DNA from 3 places in the Streptomyces sp. NPDC104367 genome. Region 2 is predicted to be linked to each of the others. Evidence: riboswitches for the same ligand, from Rfam matches in the RefSeq annotation. Region 2 holds a riboswitch; each other region holds the start of a gene.
What was found. A riboswitch is a leader RNA that binds a small molecule or an ion and turns the genes downstream of it on or off. The one in region 2 is predicted to bind cobalamin.
Positions count from the first base shown of each region.

Region 1: another riboswitch for cobalamin. It lies ahead of ACZ619_RS03145 (cobalamin biosynthesis protein); the one in region 2 lies ahead of ACZ619_RS29435 (ABC transporter substrate-binding protein).
Region 3: another riboswitch for cobalamin. It lies ahead of ACZ619_RS17195 (ribonucleoside-diphosphate reductase subunit alpha); the one in region 2 lies ahead of ACZ619_RS29435 (ABC transporter substrate-binding protein).

Region 1 covers NZ_JBVJND010000002.1:71,134-75,340, reverse strand. Annotated here, with positions in the region: gene ACZ619_RS03150 (cobyric acid synthase) at 1-1,139, opposite strand, end outside; gene ACZ619_RS03145 (cobalamin biosynthesis protein) at 1,136-2,077, opposite strand; cobalamin riboswitch at 2,179-2,318, opposite strand; gene ACZ619_RS03140 (hypothetical protein) at 2,473-2,700, opposite strand; gene ACZ619_RS03135 (inorganic phosphate transporter) at 2,719-3,963, opposite strand.
Region 2 covers NZ_JBVJND010000022.1:50,908-55,114, forward strand. Annotated here, with positions in the region: gene ACZ619_RS29425 (histidine phosphatase family protein) at 214-783, opposite strand; gene ACZ619_RS29430 (isocitrate lyase/PEP mutase family protein) at 1,134-1,967, shown strand; cobalamin riboswitch at 2,269-2,445, shown strand; gene ACZ619_RS29435 (ABC transporter substrate-binding protein) at 2,501-3,550, shown strand; gene ACZ619_RS29440 (FecCD family ABC transporter permease) at 3,547-4,207, shown strand, end outside.
Region 3 covers NZ_JBVJND010000010.1:103,216-107,422, reverse strand. Annotated here, with positions in the region: gene ACZ619_RS17210 (DUF3311 domain-containing protein) at 1-132, shown strand, start outside; gene mctP (monocarboxylate uptake permease MctP) at 129-1,751, shown strand; partial or broken gene ACZ619_RS17200 (hypothetical protein) at 1,844-2,080, shown strand; cobalamin riboswitch at 2,085-2,209, shown strand; gene ACZ619_RS17195 (ribonucleoside-diphosphate reductase subunit alpha) at 2,336-4,207, shown strand, end outside.

The DNA of each region.
Region 1 (4,207 bases), on a different contig from region 2:
GTCTTCTCGCGGGCGAAGCGGACGCGGACGGGCAGCACGCCCAGCCCGTCCACCAGGCCCCGCCGGCTCTCCACCTCGTCCTCGATCCGCTCGCCGAGCATCTGGAAGCCGCCGCAGATGCCGAGGACGGGCCGCTGCTCGGCGGCCCGGCGCCGCAGCGCGTCCGCGAGCCCCCGCTCGTGCAGCCACTCCAGGGCCCGGACCGTCCCCCGGGTCCCCGGGATCACGACGAGGTCGGCGTCGGCGAGTTCCTCCGGCCGGTCCACGAACCGCACCAGGACGCCGGGTTCGGCGGCGAGCGCGTCCACGTCGGTGAAGTTGGACATCAGCGGGACGGCGCAGACGGCGACCCGCAGCACGTCCTCCCCGACGGGCGGGGCGGTGCTGGACTCGCGTACGGTGCCGCGCAGCGAGACCCTGAGCCCGTCCTCCTCGTCGATGCCGAGGCCGTGCCGGAAGGGCAGGACGCCGTAGGTGTGCCGCCCGGTGAGCCCGTGCAGCATGTCGAGGCCGGGCTCCAGCAGGGAGACGTCACCCCGGAACTTGTTGACCAGGAACCCGGCGACGAGCGCCTGGTCCTCGGGCGAGAGCAGGGCGACGGTGCCGAAGAAGGAGGCGAACACGCCCCCGCGGTCGATGTCGCCGACCACGAGCACGGGCAGCCCGGCGTTGCGGGCGATCCCCATGTTCACGATGTCGGTCCGGCGCAGGTTGATCTCCGCCGGACTGCCGGCCCCCTCGCAGATCACCGCGTCATACGTGCCCCGCAACTCGGCGAGACAGTCGAGCACGGTCCCGAGCAGCTTCTGCTGCCGCCCGCCGTGGTAGCCCCGCGCGCTCAGCTCGCCGACCGGCTTGCCGAGCAGCACGACCTGGCTGCTCTGCTCACCGCCGGGCTTGAGCAGCACCGGGTTCATCAGCGCGGTCGGCTCGATGCGGCAGGCCTGCGCCTGCATGGCCTGCGCCCGCCCGATCTCGGCGCCCTCGCGGGTGACGAAGGAGTTGAGCGACATGTTCTGCGCCTTGAACGGCGCGACCTTCACGCCCTGCCGCACCAGCCACCGGCAGATCCCGGCGGTGACGACGCTCTTGCCGGCGTCGGAGGTGGTGCCGGCCACCAGGAGACCCCCGCCGTTCATGCCGTCCGTCCCTTCGCGACGAGGCGCGCGGCGACCGTCACGCCGAGCGCGAGCAGGCCGACGCGGCGCGAGAGCCGCACCGCCCGACCGATGTCCGTGACCGCCACCGCGCGTCCCTCCCCGTTCAGCACGGGCCGATGCTCGATCCGCCCCCCGTACGACAGCGTCCCCCCGAGCCGTACCCCCAGCGCCCCCGCGAACGAGGCCTCCACGGGCCCGGCGTTGGGGCTCGGGTGCCCGGCCGCGTCGGCCCGCCAGGCGCGTACGGCGCCACGGGCGTCGCCGCCGGCGACCGTCGCCAGCACGGCGGTCAGCCGTGCCCCCGGCCAGCCGGCCACGTCGTCCAGGCGGGCGGAGGCCCACCCGTACCGCCGGTAACGGGCCGACCTGTGGCCCACCATGGCGTCCAGGGTGTTGACGGCCCGAAACCCCACCAGTCCCGGCACGCCGGCCACGGCCCCCCACACCAGCGCGCCGACGACGGCGTCGCTGGTGTTCTCGGCGACGGACTCCACGACCGCGCGGGCGATCCCGTCGGCGTCCAGGGCCTGCGGGTCACGTCCGCACAGATGCGGCAGCCGGGCGCGGGCGGCCTCGACGTCCCCCGCCTCCAGGGCGCGTCCGACGGCTCGGGCCTCCCGGGCGAGCGAGGTCCCGCCGACGACGGCCCAGGTGGCGGTGGCGGTGAGCAGCGCGGAGGCGGTGGCGGACGGCCGTACGGCCCGCTGGGCCAGCGCCCCCAGGGCCACGGCGCCGCCGGCGCACACGGCGGTGTGCAGCGCGCCCCACCCGCGGTGGTCCCGCCACAGCACCCGCTCCACGGCCCCGGCCGCCCGTCCGAACGCGGCGACCGGATGCCCGCGGCGCGGATCGCCGAGCAGCAGATCCCCGAGGAGGCCGGCGGCGGCGCCGTACGCGAAGACGCGATCGGCACCCATCGGCTCAGCCGGCCGTGGGGTCGGTGGCCGGGCTGGTGGTGAACCTCGAACGGCAGCCGCGCATGGCGTTGTGTCCTCACTCAGGGTGTCCACGCCCTGGTTCGACGAGACCGGCGGTGAGAGTTCCTGGCTCCCGGGGCTACCTACCCCGGTGACAGTGGCGGGACCGCGCCGGATTCACACCGGCTTCCTCTCTTGCCGCCGTACATGGCCTCGGCAGTCCACCACGCCCCCGGAAGACCCGTCAACTTGCCGTTGACCTGCGCGGGGAGAGTGTGCGAAGGCCCACATCGGGGGGCCGGTGGGGCTGCCGTGGCACGCCGAAGGCTCCTCCCCGAACCGGTCGGGGAGGAGCCTTCCGGGCTCTGGTCGGCCCGTGGTCGCGGCGGCCCGGGTCAGGCCTTGGCCACGATCAGGTGGATGCCGTAGGCCACGGCGGCCGCGCAGGCCGCGAAGCAGAGGTAGGCGGCGGTGACGGCGAGGACCGCGGAGCCGCCCTGGGCCGTGGCCCGTTCGCGGGCGGAGAGACCCTTGATGCCGAGGGTGAAGAGGGTCACCAGACCCACGGTGGCCACGAGGCTGACGCCGAAGACGGAGCCGATGGCTGCCCAGTCGATTGTCATGTCGGTTCTTCCTCGGGGTCAGACGGTGGTGGCCGGGCCGGCCGCGGGGGCGGCGGGGGAGGCGGGGGAGGGGATCGTGGCCGTCAGGCCGTCGGTGACGGAGACGGTGCCGGCGGGCGGCGGGGTCACGGCGGCGATCGCGGTGGTCACCACACCGGCCGGCTCCTCGGCGACGACGTTGCTGCTGTCCACGACCTCGCGGCGGGACAGCTTCCAGATGGTGGCGCTGGCGGCCACCAGGAAGACGGCCACGAGGGCCGTGCCCCAGTCGCCGAGGTCCGTCACGGACTCGGCGAGGGCGCCGACCAGTGCGGCGGCCGGCAGCGTGAGCACCCAGGCCACCATCATGCGGGTCGCGGTGGACCAGCGGACCGTGCCGCCCTTGCGGCCGAGGCCCGCGCCCATCACCGAGCCGGAGACGACGTGCGTGGTGGAGAGGGAGAAGCCGAGGTGGGAGGAGGCCAGGATGGCGGTGGCCGCGCTGGTCTGGGCGGCGAAGCCCTGCTGCGGCTGGAGGTCGGTCAGGCCGGTGCCCATGGTGCGGATGATGCGCCAGCCGCCGATGTAGGTGCCCAGCGCGATGGCGAGGCCGGCGGAGAGGATCACCCAGGTGGGAGGGTTCGAGCCGGGGGCGATGGAACCGCCCGCGATCAGCGCGAGGGTGATGATGCCCATCGTCTTCTGCGCGTCGTTGGTGCCGTGCGCGAGCGAGACCAGGCCGGCGGAGGCGATCTGGCCCGCGCGGTAGCCCTTGCGGGTCGCCTCGCCCTCGGCGTTCTTCGAGAGCGTGTAGGAGAATCGGGTGGCGAGCATCGCCGCGAGGCCCGCGACCACGGGCGCGGCGACGGCCGGGAGCAGGACCTTGGTGACGAGCACGTCGCCGTGGACCGCGCCGACGCCGGCCGAGGCGACGGTGGCGCCTATCAGACCGCCCATGAGGGCGTGCGACGAGCTGGAGGGCAGGCCCACCAGCCAGGTCACGAGGTTCCAGAGGATGGCGCCGACCAGGGCGGCGAAGATGACCTCGGGACGTATGCCGTTCTCGTCGACGAGGCCCTTGGAGATCGTGTTGGCGACCTCCACGGAGAGGAAGGCGCCCACCAGATTGAGCGCGGCGGACATCGTCACCGCGATCTTGGGCTTGAGCGCGCCGGTCGAGATGGTCGTGGCCATCGCGTTGGCGGTGTCGTGGAAACCGTTCGTGAAATCGAACGCGAGTGCGGTGATGACCACAATCGCGAGGATCAGCGAGAAGCTTTCCATTTACCCAGACAATCTTTAGAGGTCATCAGCTGTTGGACCGTAGGCAACCTGGGTGAACGGAAGGTGAACTGGGGTGGGCATGGTGGTGTCAATGAGGGAGGGTCGGCATTCCGCTTACGGCCCTGCGCCCCGTGGCCCCTTGACCGGCTGCCCGCCGTGAACGCTCTCGGCCGGCGCCCGGGGCCACGGACGAGATCCTGGTCACCCGGTCTCCGGTCGACCCGGTCTCCGGCCACCCGGCGCG
Region 2 (4,207 bases):
CTCGGCGTCCGTCTGCCCGTGACGTGACCTGAACCACGGCGGTGTCAGGTCGCGTGGCCGTGGCCTTGAGTGCGGGTGTGGGCGCCGGCGTGGCTGTTATCGGGGCGGGTCAGCCCTGTCGGGCGGCCGCGCGGCGCTGGGGGGTCATGCCGGCGACCCTAGGAAGAGGCCGGGCGGCCGCTCCACCGTTTTTCCGGCGCCCGGCGCCCGGCTTTAGGCCTCGCCCGTCGGCCCGACGCCGGCCTGGCCGAGCCGGAGGTTCCAGCGGCCGGCCCGGCCCGTGACCTCCGTCGCCGCGAGCGGGGGGACGTCGACGCGCCAGAACGCTGCCTCGGGAGCGCCGAGCGCGTGCAGCACCACCGCCCGGACCACCTCCGGTTCCACCACGGCGAGCGTCCTGCCGTCCGCCGGGCCCGCCGACTCCAGCCAGTGCACCACCCGCGCGCACAACTCCCGTACGGATTCGCCTCCGTGGGGTGCGGCGCCCGGATCGGACAGCCAGCGGACGACCGCCTCCGGCTCGGCGGCGCCGACCTCGTCCAGGGTGCGGCCCCGCCAACGGCCCATGTCCAGCCCGGCCAGGCCCGGTTCGACGGAGGCGTCCAGACCGAGCGCGACCGCCGTCTCCGTGCAGCGCACACTGGCGGAGCTGACCGCGCGTCCTGCGCCGGGCAGGGAGAGCCGCACCGCCCCCGGGTCCTCGATCGAGTCACCGTCGTCGAAGCGGGCCCGCCGCAGCGAGGGGGTGATCGCCGGGGCGATGAGGATGACTCGGCTGGTCACGGGGGTGTTCCTCCTACGTCGCACAACGAACGCGCACACCGGGCCCGCACGACGGTACGCGCCCCACGGACACACTCCCGCCTCCGCACCCGCCCCCGCACTCGCCTCCGCCCCCGACCCGCACTCGCCCCGGCGTCCGGATGCGGCTCCGCCTCTCGTCCAGGCCCGGTATCCGGCTTCGACCAGTTCGGTACCGGAGAACGCCGGCAGCGACTTGCCGCTCCCGAAGGAGGCGGAGACCGCCGGAAGCCGGTCGGTGGGCAGGAGGGCGTGATCACCTGCGTCGCCCTGGACCGCGCCGGGAGCCGATGAGCGGCCGGTTGTCAGTGCCGGCTGACACACTTTTCGACGTGGACACCCAACGCCGAGAACTGGCCGCACGCTTCGTGGAGGCGCACCGCGAGGGCTGCTTCCTGCTCCCCAACGCCTGGGACGCGGGCAGCGCCCGCGTGCTGGAGGCCGTCGGCTTCCCGGCCGTGGCCACCACCAGCGCGGGCATCGCCTTCTCCCTGGGCCGCCCCGATCACGACTACGGCGGCGGCCGGGTGGACCGGGCGACCATGATGGGCCGGATCCGTGAGATCGCCGCCGAGGTGCGCGTCCCGGTGAGCGCGGACCTGGAGGACGGCTTCGGCGAGTCCCCCGAGGCCGTGGCCGAGACGGTCTCGGCGGCGCTCGCGGCCGGAGCGGCGGGCGGCAACATCGAGGACTTCACGGGCGACCGCTCCCGGCCGCTGCACGACCCGGAACTCTCGGCGGACCGCATCCGTGCCGCACGCCAGGCGGTCGACGCGGCCGGTGAGCCGTTCGTCCTGGTCGGCCGCACCGACGTGCTGCTGACCGGCGGTCCGCTGGCGGAGGCTGTCCGCCGGGCCAACTCCTTCCTCGCGGCGGGCGCGGACTGCGCGTTCGTGCCGGGCGCGGCCGACGCGGAGACCATCGGCACGCTGGTGAAGGAGATCGACGGGCCGCTGAACGTGGTCATGGGGCTGACGGGCGGCGCCCTGTCACTGGCCGACCTGCGCGAACTCGGGGTGCGCCGGGTCACGGTGGGCGGCAGCATCGCGCGGGCGATGTACGCGCAACTCCTCGGCGCGGCCCGGGAACTGGTGGACCGGGGGACCTTCTCCTACGCCGAGAACCAGATCTCGCAGACGGATCTCAACGACCTCTTCCGGAGGTGAGGCACCACCTTTTTCGGTGGTGAGGCACGACCTCTTCCGGAGGTGAGGAGGGAGACCGGCAGGGTCGGAGCGCAGGCTGCGGTCAGCCGGTCAGCCGGTCAGCCGGTCAGCCGGTCAGCCGGTCGGGCGCCGACCATGTCAGGTCGGCCTAGGCGGCGTTCACGCGACCCCGCCGACCCCGCCGACCCCGCCGATCCCGCCGACCCCGGCATCCCCGAGCGGGCCCGGGGCACCGTCGTCCGCGCCGGGTTCGCCCTTGGAGAGCCTGGTGCGGTCTCCCGGTCCGACCGTACGACGGGCTTGATAGCCTCGGTGAGCCAGTCGAGCCACACCCGAGGCCAGGGAATCCGGTGCGAATCCGGAACTGACGCGCAGCGGTGAGGGGGACGGGCGGGGCACGCTAGCCACTGGGAGACCGGGAAGGCGCCCCGGCCGGACGAACCCGAGTCCGAAGACCTGCTGGCACCTTCGCGCCCCGGCGCGCAGGGACGTCCGTAGGCCAGGCTCCGCGTACGAGCCCCGACCCCAGAGGCATGCCCGTGCTCAGCACCCCCGCCCCGCTCCGCATCCCCACGCTCCTCCTCGCGTCCGCCCTCCTGCTCACCGCCTGCGGCGGCACCGGGAGCGGCGCCGCCACCGAGACGTCTGCCGCCGCGGGCTATCCGGTGACCCTCCACAACTGCGGCCACGCGGTCACCCTCAAGTCGGCGCCGAAGCGGGCCGTCTCCCTCAACCAGGGCACCACGGAGATCCTGCTCTCCCTCGGACTCGCCGACCGCATGGCCGGCACGGCCACCTGGACCGACCCGGTGATGAAGGGCCTGGAGAAGGCCAACGCGTCCGTTCCCCGCCTCGCCGACAACAACCCCTCCTTCGAGAAGGTGCTGGACGCCGAACCCGACTTCGTCACCGCCTCGTTCGTCTCCACCCTCGGCAAGGGCGGGGTCGCCACCCGCGAGCAGTTCGAGAAGCTCGGCGTGCCCACGTACGTCTCGCCGTCCGACTGCTCCGCGGGCAAGGACAACGACAGCGGCGGCGACGGATCGCGCGGCGAACCGCTCACCCTCGACGCCGTCTACGGCGAGATACGCGACCTGGCCCGCGCGTTCGGCGTCGAGGAGCGCGGCACCGAACTCGTCGCCTCGCTGAAGAAGCGGGTGCGCGCGGCCACCGCCGGACTGCACGCCTCGGACGTGTCCCTGATGTACTGGTTCGCCAACTCCCAGTCGCCCTACCTGGCCGGCTGCTGCGGCGCGCCCGGCGCCATCACCCGGGCGGTCGGCGCGCAGAACGCCTTCGCCGACACCCACGACGAATGGCCCCAGGTCAACTGGGAGACGGTCGCCGACCGCGACCCCGACATCATCGTGATCGGCGACCTGACCCGCAAGCAGCAGACCGCCGAGACCGCCGCGGCCAAGATCCGCTTCCTGGAGTCCAACCCCGCCACCCGCAATCTGACCGCCGTGAAGAAGAAGCGGTACGTCCTGCTGAGCGGGCAGGCGATGAACCCGTCCATCCGCACCATCGAGGGGATCGAGAAGGTCGCGGCCGGTCTGCGTGACTTCGGGTTCGCCAAGTGAGCGTCCGCTCGCTGCTGTTGACGGGCGGGGGCCTGGCCGCGCTGCTCGTGTCGGTCGCCGTGGCCGTGACGATCGGCCCCGCCGACATCTCCACCGGTGACGTCTGGGCCTCCGTCGCGGCCCATCTCGGCCTCGGCGAGAGCGGGCTGGCGCCGCTGCGGGACGGCATCGTGTGGGACCTGCGGATGCCGCGCACACTGCTGGCCGCCGTGTGCGGGGCCGGACTCGCCGTCTGCGGCGCGGTCATGCAGTCGCTGCTGCGCAACCCGCTCGCCGACCCCTTCGTGCTCGGGGTCTCCTCCGGCGCGTCCACCGGCGCGGTCGCCGTGGTCGTGCTCGGCGTCGGCGGGGGAGCGGTGTCCCTGTCGGCGGGCGCCTTCGTCGGCGCGCTGCTCTCCTTCGGCCTGGTGCTGCTGCTCAGCCACACCCTCGGCCCCAGCACCGACCGGGTCGTCCTGTCCGGGGTCGCGGCCATGCAGCTGTTCTCCGCGCTGACCTCGTTCACCGTGCTCACCTCGGCGGACGCGGAGACCACCCGGGGCGTGCTGTTCTGGCTGCTCGGCTCGCTCAGCGGCGCCGACTGGGGACAGGTGCTGCTCTGCGCGGGCGTCCTGGCGGCCGTCCTCGTCGTCTGCCTCGGGTACGCCCGCACCCTCG
Region 3 (4,207 bases), on a different contig from region 2:
CCGTTCTTCTACTGGTACCAGATGCTGTGGGTGCTGCTCTCCACCGCGCTCACCGGCACCGCCTACCGGCTGTGGCAGCGCGACCAGCGCACCCGCAGGGCCGCGGGCGCGGACGGGGGTGTGCCGCGGTGAAGGACGGTGTGAACGGCGTCGCGCTCGGCGTCTTCGTCTTCTTCTTCCTGGCCGTCACGGTCATCGGCTTCCTGGCCGCGCGCTGGCGCCGGGCCGAGAACGAGCACTCCCTGGACGAATGGGGCCTGGGCGGGCGGTCGTTCGGGACCTGGATCACCTGGTTCCTGCTCGGCGGCGACCTCTACACGGCGTACACCTTCGTCGCCGTGCCGGCGGCGGTCTACGCGGCGGGCGCGGCCGGCTTCTTCGCGGTGCCGTACACGATCCTCGTCTATCCGCTGATCTTCACGTTCCTGCCGCGGCTGTGGTCGGTCTCCCACAAGCACGGCTACGTGACCACCTCGGACTTCGTGCGCGGCCGCTTCGGCTCCAAGGGCCTCTCGCTCGCCGTCGCCCTGACCGGCATCCTGGCGACGATGCCCTACATCGCGCTGCAACTCGTGGGCATCCAGGCGGTGCTGGACGTGATGGGCGTCGGCGGCGGCGACGGCACCAACTGGTTCGTGAAGGACCTGCCGCTGCTCATCGCCTTCGGTGTGCTGGCGGCCTACACCTACTCCTCCGGCCTCCGCGCACCCGCCCTGATCGCGTTCGTGAAGGACGGCCTGATCTACCTCGTCATCGCGGTGGCGATCATCTACATCCCGATCAAACTGGGCGGCTTCGACGACATCTTCGCCAAGGCGGGCCACGCGTTCGCCCAGACCAACCCGGCGACCGGCAAGCCGCGCGGCGCGCTGACCCCGCCGGAGGCGGGTCAGTGGACGTACGCCACGCTGGCGCTGGGCTCCGCGCTCGCGCTCTTCATGTACCCGCACTCGATCACCGCGACGCTCTCCTCCAGGAGCCGTGACGTGATCCGCCGCAACACCACGATCCTGCCGCTGTACTCGCTGATGCTCGGCCTGCTCGCGCTGCTGGGCTTCATGGCCATCGCGGCCGGGGTCAAGGTCACCAACGGCCAGCTGGCGATCCCGCAGCTGTTCGAGGACATGTTCCCGGACTGGTTCGCGGGCGTGGCCTTCGCGGCGATCGGCATCGGCGCCCTGGTCCCCGCGGCCATCATGTCCATCGCGGCCGCGAACCTCTTCACCCGCAACATCTACCGGGACTTCATCAAGCCCGACGCCACACCGAAGCAGGAGGCCCAGGTCTCCAAGATCGTGTCGCTGCTGGTGAAGGTCGGCGCCCTCGTGTTCGTGCTCACCATGGACAAGACGGTCGCCATCAACTTCCAGCTCCTCGGCGGCATCTGGATCCTCCAGACCTTCCCGGCCCTGGTCGGCGGTCTCTTCACCCGCTGGTTCCACCGCTGGGCCCTGCTGACGGGCTGGGCGGTCGGCATGGTCTACGGCACGGTCGCGGCCTACGGCGTGGCCTCCCCCACCCAGGCGCACTTCGGGGGCAGCTCCAAGGAGATCCCGGGCATCGGCCAGATCGGCTACATCGGCCTCACCGCCTTCGTCCTGAACCTGGCGGTGGCGGCGGTCCTGACCTTCGCCCTGAAGGCCCTCAAGGCCCCCGAGGGCCTCGACGAGACCGACCCGCGGGACTACACGGCCGACGCGGGCGACCCGGACGTGGAGGTGGAACTGCCGCCGGCCGTGGCGCCCCTCTAGCGGCGCGGGGAACCGCGCGAGCAAGCCACCCCGCCCGCAGCGGGCCGCCGGGAACCAAGCGCGACGGCGGCCCGCCGTCGTACACACCCACCCGCAGGGACATCGACCGCGCACGGGCCGTCCCGGGGTGCACGGGCGTCGTGCTGTCGACCCGGCGGACCCTGCGCGGCGCCCACCGGATCTACGAACGCCTGGGCTTCGTCCGCACACCAGACCGGGACCGGAATCCCCTGCCGGAGCTGCCGGAGATCACCCTCCTCACCTACGAGCTGACGCTCCGACACCACCGCGACACAACATCTGGGGGTGACACCGCAGCCCGGCACTAGATGTATGCTCATGCTCGCTGTCGCCGCAGGGGAATCCGGTGTGAATCCGGAACTGTCCCGCAACGGTGTACTTGCGCACATCTGTGCGCAGGAGTCAGTCCGAGGACCTGCCGACAGCACGCCCGGCCGTCCGGCCCGGGTGTTCTGACGTCCGGGCCTCGTGGAGTGGGCCGGGGACGCGACACGCGTGTGCTCGCTCGTGTGCTGCTCCCTGCCCTCCGCCAGGCCCCGTGCCGAGCGAGGGAGAGCCCCCACGTGACCATCGCGCCAGCCGACCCGGCTTCAGCGACCATCTCCGTGGCATCCGTGGAAGAGGACGGTCCCGGTACCGCGCTGCTGCGGACCCTGACCGAGCTGACCGCCGACCTCCCCGACGCCGACCCCGGCCGGGTCGCCGCCGCCGCGTTGCGCGGCCGGTCCGCGCGGGCCGACGAGTCGGAGTTGCGCGAGCTGGCCACCGAGGCCGCCGCCGGGCTCATCTCCGAGGACCCCGTCTACTCCCGGCTCGCCGCCCGGCTGCTGACGGTCTCCGTCCGCGCCGAGGCCGCTTCCCAGGGGGTGACCTCCTTCACCGGGTCCGTCGCCGTGGGCCACCGCGAGGGCCTCGTCGCCGACCGGACCGCCGAGTTCGTACGGCTGCACGCGGACCGCCTCGACGCCCTGGTCGACCCGGCCGCCGACGACCGCTTCGGCTACTTCGGCCTGCGCACCCTGCACAGCCGCTACCTGCTGCGCCACCCGATCACCCGGCACGTGATCGAGACGCCCCAGTACTTCATGCTCCGGGTCGCCGCCGGCCTCGCCGAGGACGACACCGCGCGTTCCGTGGACGAGGTCGCCTCGCTCTACGGCCTGATGAGCCGCCTCGACTACCTCCCCTCCTCCCCCACCCTCTTCAACTCCGGCACCCGGCACCCCCAGATGTCGTCCTGCTACCTCCTCGACTCCCCGCTGGACGAGCTGGACTCCATCTACGACCGCTACCACCAGGTCGCCCGGCTCTCGAAGCACGCCGGCGGCATCGGGCTGTCGTACAGCCGGATCCGCTCCCGCGGGTCGCTCATCCGCGGGACCAACGGGCACTCCAACGGCATCGTGCCGTTCCTGAAGACGCTGGACGCCTCGGTCGCCGCGGTGAACCAGGGCGGCCGGCGCAAGGGCGCGGCCGCGGTCTACCTGGAGACCTGGCACTCCGACCTCGAGGAGTTCCTGGAGCTGCGCGACAACACCGGCGAGGACGCCCGGCGTACGCACAACCTGAACCTCGCGCACTGGGTGCCGGACGAGTTCATGCGCCGGGTCAACGCCGACGAGCCGTGGTCGCTGTTCTCCCCGGCCGACGTGCCGGAGCTGGTGGACCTGTGGGGCGCGGAGTTCGACGCGGCCTACCGCAAGGCCGAGGCCGACGGGCTCGCGCGCAAGACCATCCCGGCCCGCGACCTGTACGGCCGGATGATGCGCACCCTCGCCCAGACCGGCAACGGCTGGATGACCTTCAAGGACGCGGCCAACCGCACGGCCAACCAGACGGCCGTGCCCGGCCATGTCGTCCACTCCTCCAACCTCTGCACGGAGATCCTGGAGGTCACGAACGACGGCGAGACGGCGGTCTGCAACCTGGGCTCGGTCAACCTCGGCGCGTTCGTGGCCGGCGGGGACATCGACTGGGACCGTCTGGACGAGACCGTCCGCACCGCCGTGACCTTCCTCGACCGGGTCGTCGACATCAACTTCTACCCGACCGAGCAGGCGGGCCGCTCCAACGCCAAGTGGCGTCCGGTCGGCCTCGGCGCGATGGGCCTCCAGGACGTCTTCTTCAAGCTCCGGCTGCCCTTCGACTCCCCCGAGGCCAAGGCGCTCTCCACCCGGATCGCCGAGCGGATCATGCTCGCCGCGTACGAGGCGTCCGCCGACCTCGCCGAGCGCGGCGGCCCGCTGCCGGCCTGGGAGAAGACCCGTACCGCGCAGGGCGTGCTGCACCCCGACCACTACGGCGTCGAGTTCACCTGGCCCGAGCGCTGGGCCGCGCTGCGCGCGCGGATCGCGACGACCGGCCTGCGCAACAGCCTGCTCCTCGCCATCGCGCCGACCGCCACCATCGCGTCCATCGCGGGCGTGTACGAGTGC